Linked DNA regions of Marichromatium purpuratum 984. The protein of the gene in region 1 interacts with the protein of each later gene in a pairwise test. Links are inferred from orthologs where the notes say so. Each region holds a gene or a part of one and is shown on either strand. Other genes may lie near its edges. The genes, in order: dnaE and dnaQ.

Region 1 (7,117 bases):
GCGGTTCAGTCTTTCCGGCTGGCGGCTGGCGGCCGAAAGCTGAAACCCGGCCCCCACCGACTAGACTGAACTTGGTCGAGCGAGTCATACCCTAATGAGGTCAGGACCGCCGACTCCGTCCGCGCAGATCAATGGGGTTCAACACCTCGAACCCCGGCCTGGTTGCGACCTGGCCCCGCGCGACGACCACGGCGAGACCGTTTCACCGGAGCCCGGCGATCACCGCGCGGGCCCGCCCAGGCGAACAGGAGACCGCCCGTATGTCCGACATGCCCCTCACCCTGCTCTGGATCCTCGCGGCGCTGGCCGTCGGGGTCGGCACCGTGCTGTGGCTGGCACGACGCCACCGCGAGCGCACACCCACCACCACCGACGCGCCAGCCGCGCCGGACTGGCACGCCTTCGATGCCGACGAGATCCTCACCCGACTCGACGCCCCGGCCGCGGGGCTGAGCGGCGCGAGCGCCGCGCGCCGCCTCGCCGAGCACGGTCCCAACCGGCTGCCCGAGGGCAAGCAACGCGGCCCCTGGGCGCGCTTCCTCGCCCAGTTCCACGACGTGCTGATCTATGTGCTGCTGGTCGCCGGGGTGGTCACCGCACTGCTCCAGCACTGGCTCGACGCCGGGGTGATCCTCGGCGTGGTGCTGGTCAACGCGATCATCGGCTTCGTCCAGGAGGGCAAGGCCGAGGACGCGCTGCGCGCCATCCGCGACATGCTCTCGCAACACGCCCTGGTGTGGCGCGACGGCCGACTGGTCACGGTCGAGGCGAGCGATCTGGTGCCGGGCGATCTGGTGCAGCTGCAGTCGGGCGACAAGATCCCCGCCGACCTGCGTCTGCTCAAGGTCAAGGGACTGCAGATCGAGGAGGCGGCGCTCACCGGCGAGTCGGTGCCGGTCGAGAAGGACATTGAGCCGCTGGCCAGCGACGCCGTGCTCGCCGATCGGCGCTGCATGGCCTACTCAGGCACCCTGGTCACCGCCGGCCAGGGCACCGGGGTGGTGGTGGCCACCGGCGGCGCCACCGAGATCGGCCGGATCAGCGCCCTGGTCGCCGGAGTCGAGCAGATGACCACCCCGCTGCTGCGCCAGATGGCCCAGTTCGGGCGCTGGCTGACCGCGGTGATCCTGCTGGTGGCGGGGCTGGCCTTCGCCTTCGGCGTGCTGGTGCGCGACTACACCGCCGCCGAGATGTTCCTCGCCGCGGTGGGGCTCGCGGTCGCAGCCATCCCCGAGGGACTGCCGGCGATCATGACCATCACCCTGGCGATCGGGGTGCAGCGCATGGCCGGGCGCAACGCCATCATCCGCCGCCTGCCGGCGGTCGAGACCCTGGGCACGGTGGCGGTGATCTGCTCGGACAAGACCGGCACCCTCACCCGCAACGAGATGACCGTGCGCACCCTGGTCGATGCCACCCAGACGGTCGAGGTCGAGGGCAGCGGCTATGACCCCCACGGCGGCTTCAGCGTCGCCGGGCAGCCGCTGCAACCGAGTGACGACGCGCTGCTCGGGCGCATGCTGCGAGCGCTCGTCTGTTGCAACGACAGCGCACTGGAGCAACAGCCCGAGGGCTGGCGGGTCAGCGGCGACCCGATGGAGGGCGCGCTGCTGGTCGCCGCCATCAAGGCCGGACTCGATCCCGAGACGTTGAACCGCGAGCTGCCGCGCACCGACCTGATCCCCTTCGACTCGGCGCACAAGTTCATGGCCACGCTGCATCACGATCACCAGGGCGAGTGCGTCGTCTTCGTCAAGGGCGCGCCCGAGGCGCTGCTCGAGCGCTGTGAACAGGTCCAGGGCGTCGACGGGCCGCAGGCGCTCGATCGCGCCGACTGGCTCGCGCGTATGGAGCGACTGGCCGACGCCGGCCAGCGGGTGCTCGCGGTGGCGCTCAAACCGATGCCGAGTGGCACCACTACGCTGGCGTTCTCCGACCTCGACCAGGGGCTGGTACTGCTCGGTCTGGTCGGACTCCAGGACCCACCGCGCAGCGAGGCGATCAGCGCGGTGCGCGCCTGCGCCGAGGCCGGCATCCGGGTGAAGATGATCACCGGCGACCACGCCGCCACCGCCAGCGCCATCGCCCGTCAGGTGGGGCTCGCCAACCCCGATGCGGTGCTCACCGGTGCCGAACTCGATGGACTCGACGAGCCGGCGCTGCGCGCCCGGGTCGGTGAGGTCGACGTCTATGCCCGCGTCACCCCCGAGCACAAGCTGCGGCTGGTCGAGGCGCTGCAGGCCGAGGGTCGGGTGGTGGCGATGACCGGCGACGGGGTCAACGACGCCCCGGCGCTCAAGCGCGCCGACGTCGGCGTGGCGATGGGGATCAACGGCACCGAGGCGGCCAAGGAGGCCGCCGAGATGGTGCTCGCCGACGACAACTTCGCCTCCATCGCCAACGCCGTCGAGGAGGGGCGCACCGTCTACGACAACCTCAAGAAGGCGATCGTCTTCATCCTCCCCACCAACGGCGGCGAGGCGCTGGTGGTGCTCGGCGCCCTGGTGATGGGCTTCCACCAGTTCCCGCTGACCCCGGTGCAGATCCTCTGGGTAAACATGATCACTGCCGTCACCCTGGCCCTGGCCCTGGCCTTCGAGCCGCCCGAACCGGGGGTGATGGCCCGCGCCCCGCGCGACGCCCGCGCGCCGGTGCTCGACCGTCGCCATCTGTGGCGCATCGGCTATGTCTCGCTGATCCTGATGATCGGCACCTTCGGGCTCTTTCTGTGGTCGCTGGCGCGGGAGGCGAGCATCGAGGAGGCGCGCACCGTGGCGGTCAACACCCTGGTGATGTTCGAGATCTTCTACCTGTTCAACGCCCGCTATATCGACGCCCCGGTGCTCAGCGCACGCGGCCTGCTCGGCAACCGCTATGCCCTGCTCGCGGTGGCGGTGCTGCTGCTCTTCCAGCTCGCCTTCACCTACCTCGGGCCGCTGCAGCAGCTCTTCGGCACCGCGCCGATCGCCGCCGGTGACTGGCTGGTGATCGCGCTGGTCGGCTCCACGGTGCTGTTCCTGGTCGAGCTGGAGAAGACCCTGGTGCGCCGGCGCCGGGCCGGCGGCTGATCAGGAGACGGCGCGCAGCGGCAGCGACGGCTCGCGCTGTGGCGCAGACCGTGCCGGGCGCTCGTAGGAGACCCGCACCGCACCGGCGCCGAGCAGCTGGCGCAGCCGCTTGAGCAGCAGATCGGTCGGCTGCACCCGCCAGGTCTCGCCGAGCACCAGCTCGCCACGGGCGCCGGGACGGCGATAGCGCAGCCGCACCGGCAGATCGCCGTCACGAAACTCGCCGAGCAGCGCGGCGAGCGCCTCGACCCGCTCCGACCCGGCGGCATGCGCCGCCGGGTCGGAGAGGTCGAGTTCGAGCATCAGGTGATCGGCACGCGAGGCGCGCGCCTGCTCGAAGGTGCGCACGTCGTCGGCACGCAGGCTCCAGCTGTCACGGTACTCGTCGAAGCTCAGGGTGCCGGTGATGGCGAGGATCTGGTCGGACTGCAGCAGGTGGCGAGACTCCTCGTAGAGATCGGAGAACACCGTCGCCTCGATCCGCCCGGTGCGGTCGTCGAGCACCACCGAGCCCATCCGTCCGCGCTGGGTCTTGCCGTGACGCACCCCGACCACCAGCCCGACCACGGTGCGCTTCTCGCGATCGCGACCGCGCCGCCCCTGGTCGCGATCGGTCTCGAGCAAGCGGCCGATGCGCAGCCCGACCATGGCGCCGAGTTCCTCCTCGAAGCGATCGATCGGGTGACCGGTGAGATAGAGCCCGAGGGTCTCCTTCTCGCCGAGCAGACGCTGCTCGTCGTCCCAGTCGGGATGCGGCTCACGTGCCAACTGGGGATCGGGCTCGGGGGCCGCGGCATCCTCCAGCGCGCCGAACAGGTCGCCCTGCCCGGCGGCCTCGGTGGCGTGCTGCTGCTCGGCGAACTTGAGCGCCAGCGGCAACTCCGCCATCAGCGTGGCGCGGTTGGCACCGAGTTCGTCGAGCGCGCCGGCGCGGATCAAGGATTCGAGCACCCGGCGATTGGCGCGGTGCAGGTCGATGCGCTGGCAGAAGTCCCAGAGGTCGCGGAAGGGACCGCCGGACTCGCGTGCGGCGATCATCGACTCGATTGCGCCCTCGCCGACGCCCTTGATCGCGCCCATGCCGTAGATCACGGTGCGATCGCCGGAGATGGTGAAGCGGTAGGCCGAGCGGTTGATGGTCGGTGGCTCGACGGCGAGCTTCATCGCTCGGCACTCGTCGATCAGGGTCACCACCTTGTCGGTGTTGTCCATGTCGGCGCTGAGTACCGCGGCCATGAAGGCGGCCGGATAATGGGCCTTGAGCCACAGGGTGTGATAGCTGACCAGGGCATAGGCGGCCGAGTGCGACTTGTTGAAGCCGTAACCGGCGAACTTGTCCATCAGGTCGAAGATGTAGGTCGCGGTGGCCAGCTCCACGCCACGCTCGACCGAGCCCTGCTCGAAGATGGCGCGCTGCTTGTCCATCTCCGACTGCTTCTTCTTGCCCATGGCGCGACGCAGCAGGTCGGCGCCGCCGAGCGAGTAGCCGGCCAGCACCTGGGCGATCTGCATCACCTGCTCCTGATAGAGGATGACGCCATAGGTGGGCTGGAGGATGGGTTCAAGCGCGGGGTGCGGATAGGCGACCTCGGCGCGGCCGTGCTTGCGATCGATGAAGTCGTCGACCATGCCCGATTGCAGCGGACCGGGACGGAACAGTGCGACCAGCGCGGTCATGTCCTCGAAGCTGTCGGGCTGGAGCTTCTTGATCAGCTCCTTCATGCCGCGCGATTCGAGCTGGAAGACGGCGGTGGTCTCGCAGCGCTTGAGCAGGCCGAAGGCGGTCTCGTCGTGCGGGTCGATGAGGTTGATGTCGAGCGGTCCCTCGCCGTGGCGCGCGCGCGTCTCGTTGATGGTCTTGAGCGCCCAGTCGATGATGGTGAGGGTACGCAGGCCGAGGAAGTCGAACTTGACCAGACCGACCTGTTCGACGTCGTCCTTGTCGTACTGGGTGACCAGGTTGTCGCCACCGGCCTCGCAGTAGAGCGGCGCGAAATCGGTGAGCACGGTCGGGGCGATGACCACGCCGCCGGCGTGCTTGCCGGCGTTGCGGGTCAGCCCCTCGAGCTTGCGCGCCATGTCGATCAGCGCCCGGATCTCCTCATCGCGCTCGTAGCTGTCGGCCAGATCCTCGCTCTCGAGCAGCGCCTTCTCCAGGGTCATGCCCAGCTCGAAGGGCACCATCTTCGCCACCCGGTCGACGAAACCGTAGGGGTGGCCCATCACCCGCCCGACATCGCGCACCACCGCCTTGGCGGCCATGGTGCCGAAGGTGATGATCTGCGACACCGCGTTGCGCCCGTACTTGCGCGCCACGTAGTCGATGACGGCATCGCGCCCCTCCATGCAGAAGTCGACGTCGAAGTCGGGCATGGAGACGCGCTCGGGGTTGAGAAAGCGCTCGAACAGCAAATCGTGCTCGATCGGGTCGAGATCGGTGATCTTGAGCGCATAGGCCACCAGCGAGCCGGCGCCCGAGCCGCGCCCCGGTCCCACCGGGATGCCGTGCTCCTTGGCCCACTGGATGAAGTCGGCGACGATCAGGAAGTAGCCGGGGAAGCCCATGCCGAGGATCACGTCGAGTTCGACGGCGAGACGCTCGTCGTAGACCTTGCGCTGCTCGGCGAACTCAGGCGCGCTGGTGTCGAAGGTACGCCCGAGTCGCCACTCCAGTCCCTGGCGCGACTGCTCGGAGAAGAAGGTTTCGATGGTCATCCCCTCGGGCACCGGGAAGTCGGGCAGCGAGTGGGTGCCGAGGGTCAGTTCTAGGTTGCAGCGCTTGGCGATCTCGACGGAGTTCTCCAGTGCCTCGGGCAGGTCGGAGAACAGCTCGGCCATCTCCTCCGGGGAGCGCAGATACTGCTCGGGGCTGTAGCGAGGGGTGCGCCGCGGGTCATCGAGGGTGCGTCCGTCGTGGATGCACACCCGCACCTCGTGGGCGTCGAAATCCGCCGCGGCGAGGAAGCGCACGTCGTTGGTGGCCACCACCGGGGCGTCGCAGCGCAGCGCCAGCGCCACGCTCGACTCGACCAGCCGCGCCTCGCGCGGTCGACCGGTGCGGATCAGCTCGAGATAGTAACGATCGCCGAATACCGCCTGCCAGCGCGCCAGACGCCGCTCGGCAAGCGCCGCGTCGCCGTCGAGCAGCGCCCGACCGACATCGCCCTCGGGACCGCCGGAGAGTGCGATCAGGCCCTCGGCGGCGGCCTCGACCCAGTCGCGCTCGACCATGGCCACGCCCTGGTGCTGACCGTCGACATAGCCGCGCGAGATCAACCGGGTGAGGTTGCGATAGCCGGTGGCGTTCTCCACCAGCAGTACCAGCCGAAAGGGTCGGTTGGCGTCGTCGGGGTCGCGGATCAGCAGATCGGCGCCGGCGATCGGCTTGATGCCGGCGCCGAGTGCGCTCTTGTAGAAGCGCACCAGCGCGAACAGGTTGCACTGATCGGTGATCGCCACGGCGGGCATCCCGGCGGCGGCGGTGGCCTTGATCAGCGGCTTGATCCGCACCAGGCCATCGACCAGGGAGTACTCGGAGTGGACGTGGAGATGAACGAAGCTGGGTTCCACGGGGGTCCTTCGCGGTTGTGTGTCTGGGGCGGTCGGGGCGCTCACGGCGACCCTAGTCTAAGCGGCCCGGCGGCCCGGGGAGTTCGATAAAACCCATCGCGATCCGCGCCGGGATAGGCGCCCGGGCGGACCGGGGGCCAGCCGCGCCGAGACCGGCGCGAACCGTTCGATCGGAGATCGGGACGGGATCAGGGCGAGGTCAGCGCACGGACCTGTTCGAGCACCTCGGGGGCGTCCCAGGCGAGGTCGCCGAGCAGTTCGAGCGCCACCCGCCCCTCGGGATCGATGACATAGGAGGTGGGCAGCCCGCGCACCCCGTAGTCGAGGGTCACCGTCGAGCCGGGATCGACCAGCAGCGGGAAACCGAGCCCGAGACGCGCGCCGAAATCGGCAACGGTGGCGGCGTCCTCGTCGACGTTGATGGCGAGGATCTCCACCCCGTCGCCGGCCAATGCCTCGTAGGCGCGTTGCATCGAGGG
Region 2 (5,754 bases), 2.1 Mb from region 1 along the record:
GTGGCGTGGATGACGCGGGGCACCGGGTCATCCTCGGGGCGGTTCAGCTCTTGTGCCGATAGATGCGCAGGGTGTCGCCGATGTCGAGACGCGAGTCGGAGAGGGCGTTCCAGCGCTGGAGGTCGTCGACGGTGACGCCGTAGCGGTGGGCGATCACGCTCATCGAGTCGCCGCTGCGCACCCGATAGGTGACCAGCGCATCGCTGCCGGGGATGCGCAGCTTCTGCCCCGGGCGCAGGGTGTCGTCGAGATCGAGATGATTGCTCTCGGCGAGTGTGCGCACCCCGAGGTCGTGACGGCGGGCGATGGCGCTGAGGGTCTCGCCGCGTTTGACCACGTGGACCAGTGCCTTGGGCGTCGTGCGCGCGGGCTTGGCGACGGCGACCGCCGGGCGTGCCTGCGGGGTGGCGCGCTCGCGGATATGGACACGGCTCGAGGCGCTGTAGGCCGCGGGCGTGACCACCTCGGTCTGGGCCAGCGCCTTGCGCAGCAGCGCGCCGCTGCCGGCCGGCACCAGCAGGTTGGCCTGGGCGCCGGGGGCGGTGCGCGCGCGCTTGAGACCGGGGTTGAGTCGCTTGAGGGTGGCCAGCTCGACGCCGCTGGCGTTGGCGAGCTTGGCCAGTTCGACCGCGCCCGGGGTGCGGATCAACTCGAGCTGGGGGCGATCGGGGAGCGGCGGCAGGGCCAGGCCGTACTGCCCGGGGGTCGCCACCAGACGCGCGGTGGCGAGGATCTGCGGTACATAGTCGCGGGTCTCGGCGGGCAGTTGCAGCGACCAGAAGTCGGTTGGCTGGCCCTGGCGACGATTGCGCTCGACGGCGTTGGCTACGCAGCCGGGGCCACAGTTGTAGGCGGCCATGGTGAGTGCCCAGTCGCCGTCGAACTGGGCGTTGAGCTGCTCGAGATAGTCGAGCGCGGCGCGAGTCGAGGCGAGCACGTCGCGTCGCTCGTCGCACCACTGGTCCTGACGCAGTCCCATGGCGCGTCCGGTGTAAGGCATGAACTGCCAGATCCCGGCGGCGGCCTTGGACGAGGTGGCGCCGGGGTTGTAGCGACTCTCGACCTGGGGCAGCAGCGCCAGCTCCATCGGTAGGCCGCGCCGTGCGATCTCGTCGACGATTAGGCGCAGGTAGGGGCGAGCGCGATCATTGAGCCGGGTGAGATAGCGCGGGTCGCGCTTGAAGCGTGCGATGACCGCCTCGACCCGCGGGTTGTGCTGGTCTTGCAGTCGCATGCCGGTGCGTACCCGGGTCCACAGGTCGCCACCGCCGGTGGTGGTTGCGAGACCCTGGCCGCCGCTGGTGGTCTCCAGGCCGCTGATGTCGACCGCAGGTCGGACGAAGCCGTATTCGCGGGCCGAGACGATCTGGGGGCGTGCGTCCGAGTCCTGTTCGGCGCGAGTGAGGGGTGAGTCCTTGACGCAGCCCGAGAGAACGGGCGCGAGCAACAGGGGCAGCGCGCACAGCGTGCGTGCCAGACGTGAAACATCAGGCATTGAATCCCCGGGGAGGCGTTAAGTGTTTGTAAAGAAGGATTTTTTGAATTCTCGCGCGACATCATAAGTCAAACCCGGGGTCGATTTCCAGGTCCGGCGTCGGGAATTGCGTGAGCCTGAGTAGACGACAGCGCGGGGTCGCTGCGGTTAACATGGCCGCCTCGAAGAGGCTGCCGCATGACTGCTTGCAAGGGGCCGGATTCCCCGCTCGCCCAACTCCAGCGCTGGTATCGCTCGCCGCTCGGCACCGAGCTGGCGCGGCTCGAGTGTGCCTGCGTGCAGCAGCTGCTGCATGACACCTTCGGCTATTATCTGGTGCAGGTCGGGGTCACCGAGAGCTTCCGTGACGCGCTCGCCACCAGTCGGATCCGGCATCGCATCGCCATGCCCTGCGATCCGCCGCCGCTGGCCCGGGCCCCGGCGATCGTCGGTCTGGCCTCGCAGTTGCCACTGGCTTCGGACAGTATCGATGCGCTCTTCCTGCCCCATACCCTCGATTTCTCGCCCGAGCCGCAGGCGGTGCTGCGCGAGGCCGAGCGCATCCTGATCCCCGAGGGGCGACTCATCGTCATCGGCTTCAATGCCATCAGCACCTGGGGCCTGCGCGGCCTGTTGCGAGGCTCGCGGGGGCCGGCGCCCTGGTGCGGACGCTTTCGTACCAACTATCAGATGGAGGCCTGGTTGTCCGATCTCGGTTTTGCGCTCGAGCGGCGCGAGTTCCTGATGTTCCGTCCCCCCCTGACCGGCGCGCTCGGCCCCGGTGGACCACGCATCGAGGCCCTGGGGCGACGCCTGATGCCAACGCTCGGCGGGGTCTATGTGCTGCGAGCGGTCAAGCGGGTATCGACACTCATTCCGCTGCGCTCGTCGTGGCGTGGCCGTCGACAATTGTTGCCGGGACGGGTCGAGCCGACCGCGCGGAGGAATCCAAATGTCTGAGGCGGTGCACGCCTATACCGATGGTGCCTGCAAGGGCAATCCCGGCCCTGGTGGCTGGGGGGTGCTGCTGTGCTGGGGCGAGGCCGAGAAGAGCCTCTGCGGCGGCGAGCGCGAGACCACCAACAATCGCATGGAGTTGATGGCGGTGATCATGGCGCTGGAGTCGCTCAAGCGGTCGAGCGAGATCGAGATCACCACCGACTCGCAGTACGTCAAGCGCGGGGTGGGCGAGTGGATGCCGCGCTGGAAGCGCAACGGCTGGCGCACCGCCAGTCGCCAGCCGGTGAAGAACCGCGACCTGTGGGAGCGGCTCGACGCCGCGCTCGCCGATCATCAGGTGCGCTGGCACTGGGTCAAGGGGCATGCCGGGCACCCGGGCAACGAGCGCGCCGATCAGCTCGCCAATCAGGGCATTCCGAGGTAGCCGGCCATGCAGCAGACACGTCAAATCGTGCTCGATACCGAGACTACGGGTCTCGATCCGCAGGACGGGCATCGCATCATCGAGATCGGCTGTGTGGAGCTGATCGACCGACGCCTGACCCGCAACAACTTCCATCGCTATCTCCAGCCCGATCGCGAGATCGATGCCGGTGCGGTCGAGGTGCACGGCATCACCAACGACTTCCTCGCCGACAAGCCACGCTTCGGCGAGCTGGCCGAGGCCTTTCTCGATTACGTGCGCGGCGCCGAGCTGATCATCCACAACGCCGCCTTCGATGTCGGCTTCCTCGACCACGAGCTGCGGCTGTGGCAGCCGGAGGCGCCGCGCATCGAAGCGCTGTGCTCGGTCACCGACACCCTGATGATGGCGCGCCGCCTCCATCCGGGGCAGCGCAACAGCCTCGATGCGCTGTGCAAGCGCTACGACGTCGACAACTCGCAGCGCGACCTGCACGGCGCCCTGCTCGACGCCGAGATCCTCGCCGATGTCTATCTGGCGATGACTGGTGGACAGGTGAAACTCGGGCTCGGTGAGGTCGAGACGGTGGGCGAGGGCGCCCAGGGCGCGACCGGCGAGCATGGCCGGATCAGCGCCGAGCGTCCGCCGTTGCGAGTGGTGCGAGCCGATGGGCGCGCGCTCGGGGCGCACGCGGCCCGGCTCGAGGCGATCGACAAGGCCAGCGCCGAGGGCTGTCTGTGGTTGCGCGAGCCGGGTTGAGCTGCGGTGTGCCGAATGCTGGGGCGTGAGCCGTGTTCGCCCCTCGCGTCTCGGGGGAGGCGACCTGCGCGCCCCTGAGGATGCAGCGATGCGGTGCGCTCAGCGCTGCTGGTTCTGGCGTCGGCCCTGACCGTTGCCGCCGACCAGGGCCTCGAGCGCGGGCAGGTCGAGCAATTCGATGTGCTTGCGGTCGACGCGCATCAGGCCGTCGTCCTGGAAGCGGGTGAACAGCCGGCTGACGGTCTCCACCGCGAGTCCGAGATAGTTGCCGATCTCGTGGCGCGACATGCTGAGATAGAAGTCGGAAGGCGACAGTCCGCGCTTGTGCAGGCGTTGCGAGAGGCTGAGCAGGAAGGCGGCGAGACGCTCCTCGGCGTTCTTCTTGCCGAGCAGCAGCAGCATGTCGGTATCGTGCCCGATCTCCTTGCTCAGCAGCCGGTACATCTGATGCTGCAGGCTGGGGATGGAGCAGGTGAGTTCCTCGAGCCGCTGGAAGGGGATCTCGCAGATCGCCGAGGTCTCGAGCACCTTGGCCGAGCAAGCGTGCTCGTCCTTGTCGATGGCGTCGAGACCGATGATCTCGCCGGGCAGGTGAAAGCCGAGCACCTGTTCGCCGCCCTCGGGGCTGGGGGCGAAGGTCTTCACCGAGCCGGTCTTGACCACGTAGAGCGAACGGAAACGGTCGCCGTCGCGAAACAGGAAGTCACCCCGATGCAGCGGACGCGTGCGCTTGACGATGTCGTCGAGGCGCTCGACGTCCTCCTGTGTCAGCCCAACGGGCAGGCACAGGGATGAGAGTGTGCAATTCTTGCATGCGACTCGAATCGTCTCTAACGAAACCACTTTTCGCTGGCTCACGACAACACACCTTTCCGCCGGCCGCCCTCTGATTGGGTGACCGTATTGATCTGGATCAAATATCCTCTTTTTAACCGGAACCATCTCGGATTACAAGCCGGTTAACGTCTCGGCGTACCCGTAATGGCGACGATTGCCCACAAAAAAGCCGCGCCAGGACTGGCGCGGCTTCTTGTCGGCGCTGCGCTGGGCGCAGCCGCGGATTACTTGGCGCTGCTCTCCGCGGGGGCCGCCGGCGCGGCCGGTGCGCCGTAGGGCGCATAGGGGGCGCCGCCGTAGTAGGGCGCGCCATAGCCGTAAGGGGCGCCGTAGCCGTAAGGCGCGCCATAGCCGTAGGGACCGTACCCGCCGTAGTAGGGGTGGTCATAGCCGTAGCCGTAGCCACGGCCCCAGCCGCGCCCACGACCCCAGCCACGTCCGCCGCCGCTCATGTTCATGTTGAAGTCGCCCCAGCCGTCTCCGAACATGTCGTTGAACCAGTCGCCCCAGCCGGAGCCGTAGCCCGGCCCGTAGCCACCCCAACCGGGGCCGCCCCACCATGCCTGGGCGGTGTTCATCGAGAAGGCAGCGGTACCGCTGATGGCGGCGATACCGATCACTTTCGCAAGCTTATGCATATTGCCACTCCTGACTATTGAAATGCTTCAGCCGTGTGTGGTCCGCCCGCTTGGGCGGAGGGGCGCGTCGGTCTCCGAGACGAGGCGCAAGCGGAATATACGCGGCACGCTTGGCTTTGTGAAGGTGAGCGGGGCGGCGAATCGTGTACGTTGAGTCGGGGCCGGCAACCCATGACACGCCTCGGATTGAGCCGAGGACGCGATTTTGGTAGTTTGTGCGGGCATTCGGGCGACCGCCCTCGACTCCCTCCTGCTTCCATATGACAAAGTATATTTTCATCACCGGCGGTGTCGTCTCATCGCTGGGAAAAGGCATTTCCTCGGCATCGCTCGGCGCACTCCTCGAGGCGCGTGGCCTGAAGGTCACGATGATCAAGCTCGACCCCTACATCAACGTCGATCCGGGCACCATGAGCCCGTTTCAGCACGGTGAGGTCTATGTGACCGACGATGGGGCCGAGACCGATCTCGATCTGGGCCATTACGAGCGTTTCCTGCGCACCCGCATGGGGCGCAACAACAACTTCACCACCGGCCAGATCTACGAGAGCGTGCTGCGCAAGGAGCGCCGCGGCGAGTATCTGGGCCGCACCGTGCAGGTCATCCCGCACATCACCGACGAGATCAAGCAGAGCATCCGGCTCGGCGCCGAGGGTGCCGATATCGCGATGGTCGAGATCGGC

Evidence for each region.
Region 2: the proteins of dnaE (region 1) and dnaQ interact in binary tests that used the Escherichia coli proteins (3 or more experiments, as listed by UniProt). The link is inferred for Marichromatium purpuratum 984 from one-to-one orthologs.

What each region holds. Positions count from the first base shown.
Region 1 is NZ_CP007031.1:2,670,402-2,677,518, forward strand. What follows is about bases 2,869-6,977. They hold dnaE (DNA polymerase III subunit alpha), read right to left. Parts: upstream 6,639-6,977; coding sequence 3,069-6,638; downstream 2,869-3,068. Other genes in these bases: MARPU_RS11645 (cation-transporting P-type ATPase), read left to right, coding at 2,869-3,068; MARPU_RS11655 (peroxiredoxin family protein), read right to left, coding at 6,827-6,977. In the rest of the region: more of MARPU_RS11645, read left to right, coding at 261-2,868; more of MARPU_RS11655, read right to left, coding at 6,978-7,117. UniProt on the Escherichia coli protein: DNA polymerase III is a complex, multichain enzyme responsible for most of the replicative synthesis in bacteria. This DNA polymerase also exhibits 3' to 5' exonuclease activity. The alpha chain is the DNA polymerase catalytic subunit.
Region 2 is NZ_CP007031.1:556,829-562,582, forward strand. What follows is about bases 1,985-4,730. They hold dnaQ (DNA polymerase III subunit epsilon), read left to right. Parts: upstream 1,985-2,864; coding sequence 2,865-3,596; downstream 3,597-4,730. Other genes in these bases: MARPU_RS02580 (class I SAM-dependent methyltransferase), read left to right, coding at 1,985-2,434; rnhA (ribonuclease HI), read left to right, coding at 2,427-2,858; fnr (fumarate/nitrate reduction transcriptional regulator Fnr), read right to left, coding at 3,696-4,454; MARPU_RS02600 (sulfur globule family protein), read right to left, coding at 4,658-4,730. In the rest of the region: MARPU_RS02570 (L,D-transpeptidase family protein), read right to left, coding at 1-23; MARPU_RS02575 (LysM peptidoglycan-binding domain-containing protein), read right to left, coding at 44-1,495; more of MARPU_RS02580, read left to right, coding at 1,673-1,984; more of MARPU_RS02600, read right to left, coding at 4,731-5,071; MARPU_RS02605 (CTP synthase), read left to right, coding at 5,332-5,754. UniProt on the Escherichia coli protein: DNA polymerase III is a complex, multichain enzyme responsible for most of the replicative synthesis in bacteria. The epsilon subunit contain the editing function and is a proofreading 3'-5' exonuclease.